One region of the Proteiniborus sp. MB09-C3 genome, then DNA from elsewhere that is predicted to be linked to it. Evidence: a T-box and tRNA genes for the amino acid it is inferred to sense, from the RefSeq annotation. Region 1 holds a T-box; the other regions hold tRNA genes.
The links. The T-box of region 1 lies ahead of leuS (leucine--tRNA ligase). A T-box ahead of a tRNA ligase gene usually reads a tRNA of that ligase, here a tRNA-Leu.
Positions count from the first base shown of each region.

Region 2: it has a tRNA-Leu gene. The T-box ahead of leuS (leucine--tRNA ligase) is inferred to sense a tRNA for this amino acid. The anticodon was not compared.
Region 3: it has a tRNA-Leu gene. The T-box ahead of leuS (leucine--tRNA ligase) is inferred to sense a tRNA for this amino acid. The anticodon was not compared.
Region 4: it has a tRNA-Leu gene. The T-box ahead of leuS (leucine--tRNA ligase) is inferred to sense a tRNA for this amino acid. The anticodon was not compared.

Region 1 covers NZ_CP127161.1:1,418,517-1,421,736, reverse strand. The annotation lists gene leuS (leucine--tRNA ligase) at 1-2,104, opposite strand, end outside; T-box leader at 2,177-2,389, opposite strand; gene QO263_RS06860 (formate/nitrite transporter family protein) at 2,722-3,220, shown strand, end outside.
Region 2 covers NZ_CP127161.1:2,115,272-2,118,491, reverse strand. The annotation lists gene QO263_RS10120 (RNA polymerase sigma factor) at 1-128, opposite strand, end outside; gene QO263_RS10115 (L,D-transpeptidase) at 298-1,494, opposite strand; tRNA gene QO263_RS10110 (tRNA-Leu) at 1,701-1,782, shown strand; gene QO263_RS10105 (S66 family peptidase) at 1,908-2,948, shown strand; gene QO263_RS10100 (hypothetical protein) at 3,064-3,220, opposite strand, start outside.
Region 3 covers NZ_CP127161.1:2,125,650-2,128,869, forward strand. The annotation lists gene QO263_RS10150 (ABC transporter substrate-binding protein) at 1-1,434, shown strand, start outside; tRNA gene QO263_RS10155 (tRNA-Leu) at 1,642-1,728, shown strand; gene QO263_RS10160 (helix-turn-helix domain-containing protein) at 2,002-2,211, opposite strand; gene QO263_RS10165 (hypothetical protein) at 2,366-2,527, shown strand; gene QO263_RS10170 (hypothetical protein) at 2,799-3,200, shown strand.
Region 4 covers NZ_CP127161.1:3,547,466-3,550,685, reverse strand. The annotation lists gene QO263_RS17430 (ATP-dependent DNA helicase) at 1-1,098, shown strand, start outside; tRNA gene QO263_RS17425 (tRNA-Leu) at 1,289-1,372, shown strand; gene tig (trigger factor) at 1,684-2,970, shown strand; gene clpP (ATP-dependent Clp endopeptidase proteolytic subunit ClpP) at 2,994-3,220, shown strand, end outside.

The sequences.
Region 1 (3,220 bases):
GTATAAGGAATGTTTTAAATTCCGCCTTATTGATTTTTCCTGTATCATTGAATTCATTTAGCAAGCTCATAAGTGTTGCTACAGCTGTGTTAAATTTCAATGTTTCATAGTCTTCGCTTACCTTTTTGATTGTCCTGTGCATGCTTGTTTCTAGTTGTTTAGAATATTCATCTCCATCAACTAATAATTCTTGAAGTCTCCATACTCTATCTAGGAATCTTCTACAGCCTTTTACACCATTTTGAGACCAAGGAACGCTTTTTTCAAAGTCACCTATGAACATTTCATATAGTCTTAGGGTATCTGCACCAAATTCGTCTACTATTTCATCTGGATTTACTACATTGCCTCTCGACTTTGACATCTTTTCACTATTATCTCCTAGTACCATTCCATGTGATGTTCTTTTTTTGTATGGCTCTGGAGTAGGTACCACTCCGCAATCGTATAGAAACTTATGCCAGAATCTTGAATACAATAGGTGTAATGTAGTATGCTCCATTCCTCCATTATACCAGTCAATAGGAAGCCAATAGTCAAGGTTTCCCTTGCTTGCTAGCTCTTTGTCGTTATGAGGATCAGTATATCTTAAGAAATACCAAGATGAACCTGCCCATTGAGGCATAGTATCCGTTTCTCTTTCTGCAGGACCACCACATTTAGGACAAGTAGTCTCTACCCAATCTCTTATGTTAGCAAGTGGTGATTCTCCATTGTCAGTAGGCTCATAGCTTTCCACCTCTGGAAGCAATACTGGAAGCTGTTCTTCAGGCACTGGAACCCATCCGCACTTTTCACAATAAACCAAAGGTATAGGCTCTCCCCAGTATCTTTGTCTAGAGAATACCCAGTCTCTAAGCTTATAGTTAGTTTGTCTATGTCCTATTCCCTTTTCTTCTAGCCAATCGCTTATCTTTTCTTTTGCTTCCTTTACTGAAAGTCCATTTATGAAATCTGAGTTCACTATTGTACCATTTTCAATATCCGTAAATGCTTCTTTTTCTACATTGCCTCCCTCTACTACTTCAATTATAGGAAGACCAAACTTCTTAGCAAATTCCCAGTCTCTTGTATCATGGCCTGGTACAGCCATTATAGCACCTGTTCCATAGGACATAAGCACATAGTCTGATATCCAGATAGGTACTTCTTTATTGCTTACTGGGTTTACTGCATTTATTCCGTCGATTTGTACTCCAGTCTTTTCTTTAGACATTTCTGTTCTTTCAAAGTCAGATTTCTTATGTGCATATTCCCTATATTCTTCAATCTCATCAAAATTTTTTATTTTATCTTTAAGCTCATCTATAAGAGGGTGTTCTGGTGATATAACCATATATGTTGCACCAAAAAGAGTATCTGGTCTTGTAGTATAGACTGTGATTTTTTTATCCCCAGTTATTTTAAAATCTACCTCCATACCTTCTGAACGACCTATCCAGTTTTTCTGTTGTATCTTAACCCTATCTATATAGTCAACTAAGTCTAAATCCTTAATTAGTCTTTCTGCATATTCGGTTATTTTAAGCATCCATTGATTTTTAGTCTTTCTAACTACTTCTCCGCCGCAACGCTCACATCCTCCATTAACTACCTCTTCATTAGCAAGACCAACCTTGCAACTTGTACACCAGTTAATAGAAGCTTCTTTCTTGTATGCCAATCCTTTTTCAAACAATTTTAAGAATATCCATTGTGTCCATTTGAAGTATTCAGGATCAGTTGTATTGATTTCTCTTGACCAATCAAAGGACAAACCCAATGACTTTAACTGCTCTTTAAACCTAGCAACATTTCTTTCTGTTACTATAGCAGGATGTATCTTATTCTGTATTGCGTAATTTTCTGTAGGCAATCCAAATGCATCCCAGCCCATTGGATATAGTACATTATATCCCTGCATTCTTCTTTTTCTCGCTACCACATCAAGAGCTGTATATGGTCTAGGATGACCTACGTGAAGCCCTTGCCCTGATGGATAAGGGAACTCTATTAGTGCATAGTATTTTGGCTTTGATTTATCCTCTGAGGCATAAAAGGTTCCTTTCTCATCCCAAATGTCCTGCCATTTCTTCTCAATTGATTTTGGATTATACTCTCTCATATCTCTCACTCCTCAACTCACAACATTTAATATTTTAGAAACTCTACAAAAATAAAAAAACCTTTCAACTCATATAGAGACGAAAGGTTCGCGGTACCACTCTAATTGACAGCAAAATATTTACCGTCCACTCAAATAACTTTAACGGATTTATCCGATTAGAGCTAATATATTTCACTCCAATAGCTCAGAGACGAGTTCAGATATTGTTACCATCGTTTTCCACCCACCAACGACTCTCTAGAAGCAACTTCATAACCTACTATTTCTCTTCAACGCAATTATTCTAATTATATGGTATTGTACCAAATTTTTTTCCATAAAGCAAATATTATTTATATTATATGTCATTATATAATATGCTAAACATGTCGTAATGAATGTATTATTTGTATAATCTAATGGAAAAATACCTACATAATAGAGTATTTGAGATTCTAAAAGGTAACATGGTTTGACATTATGAATTGCAATAATTATTTTTCAAAGTATTGCATCCCAAAAGCCAGATGCAATATTAAATCAATGATATTGTTGCAATTCATGAATCAAGGAAATATTTTGCTTGTAAAATTATTTTTGCAAAATATATAGTATATAAGAAAGTAGGAACTGACATGGAAAAAAGGTATCTTGCACCTTCAGAAGTGGCACAGGCAATCATTGCTTCATCAGAAACAAAGGCTAGCTTATCCATAACAAGAATGCTGATTCTAGGAATAATGGCTGGAATTTATATAGGTCTTGGAGGATATGCGTATATTGTAGTTATGCAGACTTTAGGTAATATAGATGCTGGTTTAATGAAATTTTTTGGTGCTTTTGTATTTCCCGTAGGCTTAATGCTAGTAGTTTTTTCAGGAAGTGAGCTTTTCACTGGAAACAATCTCATGACAATGGGGTTAATGGACAAGAAAATAACCTTAACTGGGATGCTGAAAAATTGGATTTTCGTTTATATAGGAAATTTTATAGGTTCAGTAATTTTAGCATATATAATATATAAATCCCAATTAGTAAGTAAAGACATATTGGCAACTACTCTTGATTTAGGTCTTGCAAAAACATCTCTAAGCTTTCAAGCAGCTTTTCTTAGAGGTGTTCTATGTAATATAT
Region 2 (3,220 bases), 700 kb from region 1:
TCTGGGTTTTTTAGCATTCTAAGTGCTATATTATATGCTGTTTTCTCATATTTTTCTATTAGTTCATCAAATGCCTTTAAATTTCCATTCACGCATTTTTTTATCAAATTCTGCTCTCTATCGAACATTTATTCACCCCTTCCCCCAAATGCTCTTTTTCATTATTTATATTTTATCTATATTCGCCTTTAAAATCTAGATTCTATTCTATCATTTTTGGGATTATTTTGCACAAAAAAACTTTTAATTTCAGATATCTGAAATTAAAAGTTTTTCTTTAAGTCTACGGATATATCTTCATAAAGGCTCTCTAAATATTTCAATATATTTATCTTTAGTATATGTATTTGATTTAAAATTTGTTTGTAGCAATAAATCTTTTAAAGCTATATAAAGCTTGCCATTAACAGGTTTGCATTTTATCTCTTTGTTATTTACTATAACATTTGATTTTTCTTGTGATATGGTAAGCTCTTTATTTGATATGCTATATAAACTATCTAAGGAAATTGCCACATCTCCTTCTATATTCAATACTTCCCCCTTAACAAACTTATTATTGAACAGCAAATAATTTAAGTCAAGTTTTATCGTCTGCTGCTCCTGATGTATCTTATGACTGCCTCCAAGATTGGCTTCTAATTGGTTAATTGATACATATCTACTTCCACTTTCTTCAATTATGGAAATATTATTGCTAAGGATCATTACGGTTTCTGTGGATTCAGTACTATAAACATCTATTTTAAGGAATTTGCATACTTTATCTAGGTTTATATATAGAGTACTATCTTTAAATATTACATCATTAGTAATATAGTTTCCATTTATCATATAAACCCATTTATCGGAAAAGACAACAATTTCTTTATTTATTTGTTTTTTCAATGTGGCTAACTTATTGCTATCTATTTTTTCAATAAGGCTAAGCTCAGATAATTTTTCATCAACCAGATTAACCAGATTAGGTACTTTTGAATAATAATCGGGATAGACAATAACTATTGGATTATCATTCTCGATATCCCTTTCTGTTTTGATTGGTTCATATTTTACTGTTACTGGTACCCCAACTGTAATCTTCTCGTATAATTCCTTTACATCCTTATCGTACATTCTAACGCATCCTTCAGATACAAAGGTTCCTATCGATTTCGTATTATTATTTCCATGTATCCCATATGATGGCTTAAACCCCATCCATCTACTGCCTAAAGGATTCTGAGGGCTTCCCCCTGCTATCTTCTTTTTAGAATAATACGGATTTACTACTTTGTTTATTATCTTGTAGTCTCCAATAGGGGTTTGAGTACTAGCCTTTCCTACTGCTATGGGATATTTTTTAACTACATTGTTGTTCTCATAGAAATAAAGACTTCTAGATACTATATCTATCTCTATTTTATATTGTGGCAACGGTGGTTGGGGTTGCGCTCCGCTTTCCAAGGAAAACAATAAGATTATTGCAGCAACAATAATTACTATCTTCTTCATAAATCTCCTCCTACGGGCAATATGTTTTTTCTAATAACTCCACATAAGAAAAGTTTATGCAATTTTTCATTATTTTATCACGAATAACATATTTATCATTCTAATAAAAACACCTAATATTGTTTCCTTGATTTACACAATTACTTTCTTATAAAACTATTGATTTTTAATTATATTTGTGTTAAGATGTTTTTTGTAGCTAATATGCCCGAGTGGCGGAATGGCAGACGCACTCGACTCAAAATCGAGCGGGAAACCATGCGAGTTCGACTCTCGCCTCGGGCACCATAATAGACATTTCTTCCTTATATCAAGGAATGATATGTCTTTTTTTATATAAAAAAACATGATAGTATTAGGTTGAAACTAAATGCTAACGCATAAATACATAGGAGTAATAAGGAGGCATAGCTATGATTCGTCCAAAAAGATTAAAGCCTGGAGATAGAGTTGCAGTTGTAAGCCTTTCTTGGGGCGGCCTTGGCGATAAAAATTTAATACATAAATATGATATTGCCAAAGAACGGTTGGAAAGAGAATTTGGTCTTGAAGTAGTCGCAATGTCCAATGCTTTGAAAGGAAGCAAGTTCATTGCTGAACATCCCGAGCTTCGCGCAAAGGATTTAATGGATGCTTTTGAAGATAATACAATATCGGCAATCTTCTGCGCTATTGGTGGTGACGACTCCATAAGGTTGCTCCCATATATAGATTATGAAGTAATCAAAAACAATCCAAAAATTTTTATGGGATATTCCGATAGTACAATAAGTCACCTAATGATGTATAAAGCAGGGTTAGTTTCTTTTTACGGGCCATCTGTTATGTGTGAATTCGGTGAATATGTATCCATGTTCGAGTATACAAAAACATCTGTAAGTAAAATGTTATTTGAAGATACAAAGGGATACCAAATATTGTCAAGCCCAGAATGGTCAGATGATTTTATACCATGGGATGAAAAAAATCGACATGTTGCTAAAAAATTAAAACCTGAAAAACATGGTTATGAAATTTTACAGGGAACAGGAAAAGTACGCGGACATCTTCTTGGCGGATGCCTTGATGTTTTTATGATGTGTATTGGAACAGAAGTTTGGCCAGCACTTGAAGAATGGAAAGACACCATTTTATTTATTGAAACAAGTGAGGATAAGCCTTCTCCAGACTTTGTTAAGTGGACACTTCGAAACTTGGCTGCTCAGGGAATTTTAAAAGTGATTCGTGGAATACTTGTGGGAAAACCCCAGGGAGAAGTATACTACGAAGATTATAAATCTGCAATCCTTCAAGTTGTAGCAGCAGAAGAGCATCTTATTAATCTTCCCATTCTGTATAACGTAAATTTTGGTCATGCTATGCCAATCGGCATTCTTCCTTATGGAATAATGACAGAGATTGATTGCGAAGAAAAATCGATAACTTTATTAGAAAATGTTACGGATCAAGCATAAATACTCTATTTAATCCATAAAATCTTTTTTCTAATATTGCTCTAGTAAAAAACAAGATAATTTAAGTACTATACTTAGACTATCTTGTTTTTTTATTGGTTTTATTTATTTAATTCTATGTTCTTTCCTCATAGGTTATCGTAGCAATGAATATATCTCCATGTTGTGAATATTCGATATCTATTATTTCTAGTATTTGTTCTTCATTTTCACTTACCCATCTTTGTACTTTATCAGTAAGCCCTGATCCATCATCATATTCTAATATTGTC
Region 3 (3,220 bases), 710 kb from region 1:
CTGAAAGAAAATGTTAAATGGCATGATGGAGAGGATTTTACTGCTGAGGATGTAAAGTTTACAATAGATACAATAAAATATGGATTGTCTAATTCTAGCTTAACAGATAGCCTGTCAGATATTATTAAAGCTTCAGAATCCTTAAAATATTTAAAGGATGTGCGTGTCATAAATAAGTACGATTTAACATTGACTTTTGACAGAGCTTATGGTGATGTTTTAGAGGGATTAGTCTTTCCTATCGTTCCAAAACACGCATTTCTAAAGGGAAAAGATATAAAAGCTAGTTATGGTAATGCCTTAGCAAAAGATAATTACAAACCAATAGGAACAGGACCGTACAAAGAAATTGAGATTAACAAATTTCAAAATGTTATCCTAGAATCCTATAAGGACTATTGGGGAGAACAGCCATATATATCTAAAATTATAGGAAAGGCTTTAAAGGATGAAGAGTTAGCTGTTACTTCTTTTGAAGCAGGTCAAATAGATGTAACTGCAAGCCTGGGAGTTGACTGGGAAAAATATGCTCAAAATAAAAAAGTAGAAATATATGAGTATGCTTCAAATAAATATGAATTTTTAGGATTTAACCTTAGAGATGGAATTTTTACTGGAGAAAAGGGAAAAGCCTTAAAAAAGGCTATAGCATATGCTATAGACAGACAATCAATAGTACAAAAAGTATATATGGGACATGCTACAAGAAATGATGTACCTATACATCCAGAATCTTGGTTAATATCAGATGATGCAAATTCGTATGGATATAATGTCAGCAAGGCTAGGCAAATTATAGTCTCAGCTGGCTGGAATGATGTAGACGGAGATGGTTTTTTTGAGGATGCAGATGGAAATAAATTAACAATCAGGCTAATAACTAATTCATTTAATGATTTAAGAAGAGAAACTGCAAATATTATTGCAGAAAACTTAACTGATGCAGGAATAAAGGTTGTAAAAGAATATAATGAAAATAAACAAGGAAACTTAACTGAAGAGATAAAAGAAGAACAATGGGAAAATGTCATGCAAAAAATATCAACGGGAGCCTATGATATAACATTGCTTGGCTGGGAACTATCATATATTCCTAATCTATCTTTTGCTTTTCATTCTTCTCAAATAAATGGAGGATTGAATTTTATAGGCTATAATAATGAGAAAATGGATGAATTGCTATTACAAGCTCAAAGCACTTATAGGATTGAAGATAAAAAGAAGATATATGAGCAGATTCAAGACTTAATAATCGACGATCTTCCTTATGTTAGTTTGTATTTCGTAAATTCATCTATATTAGTAAATAGCAAAGTTCATGGTGAAATTGCTCCAAATGAATTTAATATGTATGACAACATTACAAAGTGGTATATTCCAAAATCGTTGCAGCAAGAGGATGCATTGAAGCAGGAGGAAAGCTCATTAAACTAACTAATATTTGTAGTTGACATGCGTATGGATTATAGCTATAATTATTTTATTGACCTAAAAATAGGCATATAAAAGTAGCAAGTATTAACACAATACTTGCTATTCTATGCAGAGGTGGTGGAATAGGCAGACACGTACGTTTGTGATGACAACTACTCTGTGATAACTCTTTTGAATATATTAGAAGAGATGTCTAAGGTAGCATAAGCGGGGATGGTGGAATTGGTAGACACGATAGTTTGAGGGGCTATTGGTGGAAACACTGTGAGGGTTCGAATCCCTTTTCCCGCACCATATAATATTAATAAACTGTAAATAAAAGAAAGCGAGTACCCATTAATTTTTAGTGAGTAGTCGCTTTTTATTATTTGTTTATTACACTCTATATATGAAATTTCGACTTCTAAACAAGGCTATTTTACTACATCACAGAAAGGCATTTTTGAAATATAGGGGTAAATCGGCTTTATTTTACTCTTAGTCGAGGTTTTATATGGCTAAGAAATTAAAGCTCTTAAATCGCCTTCTACAGAAGAAATTAAGGTTAAATAAAAAGCCCGTGTGGGCTTAATCAGGAATATATTCGATTAGTTCGGATAACTTGCAGTTTAGAGCATTACAAAGTTTAATAAATGTTTCAAGCGAACTAGCTTCAATTTTTTCTTCTTTGTATATTTTATTAATAGCATTTCTTGATAGTCCAGATAGCTCAATCAATTCTGTAATGCTATCAATTTTACGCTTTGCCATTATCACTCTTAAATTGGATTTTAGCATAATATCCCTCCTATCAATATTATATTCTACAAAATTTTAAAATGCAACAAACAATTAAAAAATTAACCCTATAAAGTTAAAATATATGTTGACAAGGTAATAATTTTACCTTATAATAATATTAGAGGGTAGAACAAATTAGGAGGTGGAGATAGTGAAAGTAGATGATTTTTTGCAGCTTATGCAAAAGGTTAAAAGCTTTAAGCAAAAGATGGATAAAAACAATATTTGTAAAAGAGACCAGGATATTATCTTAAAAATTTACATAGCAGAACTTACACCTAAAATAAATGTAAATTTCTTGGAGGTGATTTAGATTAATTATATAGATATAAATTTTGAAAATGTAAATGGTCATCAAAAATTATCAGATAGTGCTAAAGCTTTATTTGAAAGCACATATAAAAGACATAACGCAGGACAAGGCTTAGATTACAAAGCAGACTGGATTCCTACAAAAGTAAAAGAGCATCGACAATATTTAGAAGTACACTTCAAAAATGGGTGTTGGTTGCATTATTATTCTAACGGCACATGGGGCTAAGCCTTTAATAAAAATAATAAAAAATCAAAGGGGGAAAATTATAATGAAAAAGAGTATGGAAGAACAAAGAGAATTACAAAACTTAGAGTGGATTGACCTACTATGTCAACATGGTTCGCACGAAGAATTTGAGAGCATAAAGGAAAACGCTAAATGTACCGCCCTAGCTATAATGGAATATAGGGGAATTTTAATGGATAGGGGCATTGGGAAACATATTACTGACAAGCATCTGAAAGCAGGAAATATATCACCTGTAGAAGAATTACAATTCTACTTACAATTGATGTTTTTAGAACCAATATCAATTAAAAAAATCGAGTATTTTTACGAATCGGCAACCAAAAGAGGATATAAGAGTCTAAACGACGCAGTAGAAGAATTATATAGAAGGCATATAAAGGACACAGGAAAAAGATTTATGAGCATAGTTTTATCAATATAAAAACCTATAAAATCGTACTT
Region 4 (3,220 bases), 1.8 Mb from region 1:
TCTAAAGCTCTTAATAAAGTTAACCAATATATGCTAGACCTAAAAAAGAAATGTAACGATGACGGCTATTATACTAAAGAAGAAATAGACAATGATATATATTATCTATTAAAAAAGTTTATTGCTGAATGTGAGGAATATTTGTTAAAACAAAAAAAGAATGAGATAAACGAAGACTATTTAAGCCTGTATTTTGATGCCATTTCCTTTACAAGAATATGGGAGCTTTATGACGATAAATATATTACATATGGAGAAAGCTCTAATGGAGATATGAAAATAAAGCTTTTTTGCCTCAATCCATCTCATTTATTAAAAGAAACCTTAAAGAAAGGCAAGGCAGCTATATTTTTTTCTGCTACATTAATTCCAATGGATTATCACCGCAATATATTAGGTGGAGAAGAGGATGACTATACGATTTATTTAGATTCTCCCTTTTCTATTGAAAATAGACGTATTCTTGTGGCTGATAGAATATCAACAAAATATAGAGAAAGAGAAAAGAGTTATACAGATATTGCAGAATACATCAAATCTGTTTTAGATGCTAAAGAAGGAAACTATTTAATTTTTTTCCCATCCTATCAATATATGAATAAGGTTTATGAGATTTTTACAGAGAGATATTCTGAATTTGAAACCTACATTCAAGCACCTAATATGTCTGAGGAAGAAAGGGAAGATTTTTTAGAGCTATTCGAATTAGACAAGGAAAAAAATGTTTTAGGATTTTGTGTCTTAGGAGGAGTATTCTCCGAGGGGATAGATCTTAAGCATGACAGGCTAATAGGAGTTATAATAGTTGGAGTTGGTTTACCTCAGATTTGCTTGGAAAGAGATATTATTAAAGATTATTTCAATAAAATAAACAGATTAGGCTATGAATATTCCTACATGTACACAGGTATGACCAAGGTTCTCCAAGCAGCTGGCAGACTGATTAGAACAGAAGAGGACAGAGGCATTATTCTTCTGCTTGATGAAAGATTTGTGTACTCAAATTATCAAAGATTATTTCCTAGGGAATGGTTTCCTTATATAAGAGTGACGAATAAGAGCATGATGAAGCATTTAGATGAGTTTTGGAAACTATAATAAGGGTTATGGACTGTGTAAAAATAGATAGACATTTTGCTATGTATGTTAAGTATTTTCAAAAAAATAAGGGACTATTAATTAGTCTCTTTATTTTCCTCAAAATTCCATAAAAAAATTTTAAAAATATTGTTGACTTTATTTCTGTACGTGGTATAATAAATTTTGTCGGTAAGAAAAAACAAATTACGCGGGAGTGGCGGAACTGGCAGACGCGCTAGACTTAGGATCTAGTGTCATTGACGTGGGGGTTCAAGTCCTCTCTCCCGCACCACAACAGCCAATGGTATATTCCATTGGTTTTTTTATATATTTTTTGAAAAAATGTATGCTACAATTGGACATGGGAAGAATTTATGATATAATATAGTGGTTAATTATGAGAATGGTTAATTTACGCCAATTGTAACCTTATAATTGAAAATGACATAAATATTGTTTGCAGTATATAGGAATTTTTTAAAAATGGGTATATTCACACTATACATAGACACAGACTTTCGGATATATATTTGATTAGCATGTCGATGATATAAATAGGTGTGAATTAAAGAGACTAATATAAAGGTTTAAGGAGGAAATTAGATGAGTTCAACAGTAGTAAAAAAGGAAAACAATGTTGTTACCTTAAAAATTGAAGTAGATGCAGAAACATTCGAGAAGGGTGTTCAACAGGCTTATTTGAAAAATAAGCAAAGATTCAATATCCCAGGATTTAGAAAGGGAAAAGCTCCTAGAAAGATAATTGAAATGAACTATGGGGAAGGAATTTTTTATGAAGATGCAATAAACATTGTATTTCCAGAAGCATATGATAAAGCTATAGAAGAACATAAACTTGACCCAGTAGATAGACCATCTATAGATGTTGAAGATATTGAAAAAGGAAAAACAGTAGTATTTATAGCTGATGTTACAGTAATGCCTGAAGTTAAACTAGGCGAATACAAGGGTATAGAAGTAGAAAAGACTGAGTATAATGTTACAGAAGATGACTTAGATGCAGAACTAAAGAAAATGCAAGAGAGAAATGCAAGGATTATAGAGGCTGGAGATAGACCAGTAAAACAAGGCGATATTTTAACTATTGATTATTCAGGATTTGTTGGAGAAGAGCAATTTGAAGGAGGAACAGCACAAAATCAACCTCTTGAAATTGGATCTGGTAGATTTATTCCAGGATTTGAAGACCAACTTGTAGGAAAAAATAAGGAAGAAGAAGTAGAAGTAAAGGTTACATTCCCTGAAGAATATCATGCAGATGAATTAGCAGGTAAAGATGCCATTTTCAAAGTTGTAATACATGAAATAAAAGAGAAAGAGTTACCAGTTCTTGATGACGAATTTGCAAAAGATGTAAGTGAATTTGATACACTAGATGAATTAAAATCTGATACAATGAATAAACTTAAGAAACAAGCAGAGCAAAAAGAAAAAGTTGAAAATGAAAATAAAGTAGTAGAAAAAGTAGCAGAGTTGAGCGAAATAGATATTCCAGAAGTTATGGTTGAAAGACAAATTGATGATGATATAAATGATTTTGCATACAGACTAAGATATCAAGGACTAGAATTCGAAAAATATTTAGAGATAACTGGCACACAAGTTGAAGATTTAAGAGTACAATTTAAACCAAATGCTGAAAAATTAGTAAAGGTTGATTTAGTATTAGAAGCTATTTCTGAAAAAGAAGGAATAGAAGCTACAGATGAAGAACTAAATGAAGAGTTAGAAAGTATTGCTAAGCAATACAATCAAGATGTTGAAAAGTTTAAATCCAACATAAAAGATAACGATTTAGAGTATATTAAGAAGGGTATAATTAAAAGAAAGACAGTTGAGTTCTTAACTAAAGAAGCTAAATTGTCTTAATAAGTAAGTTGGGAGGAGATAACATGGCTTTAGTTCCAATGGTTGTTGAACAAACAAATAGAGGAGAAAGATCATATGATATTTATTCAAGGCTTTTAAAGGAAAGAATTATTTTTATTAGCGATGAAATTAATGATGTTACTGCAAGCCTTGTAGTAGCACAGCTTTTGTTTCTTGAAGCCGAGGATCCAGATAAAGACATTCAGCTATATATAAATAGCCCTGGAGGATCCATTACCTCAGGCTTTGC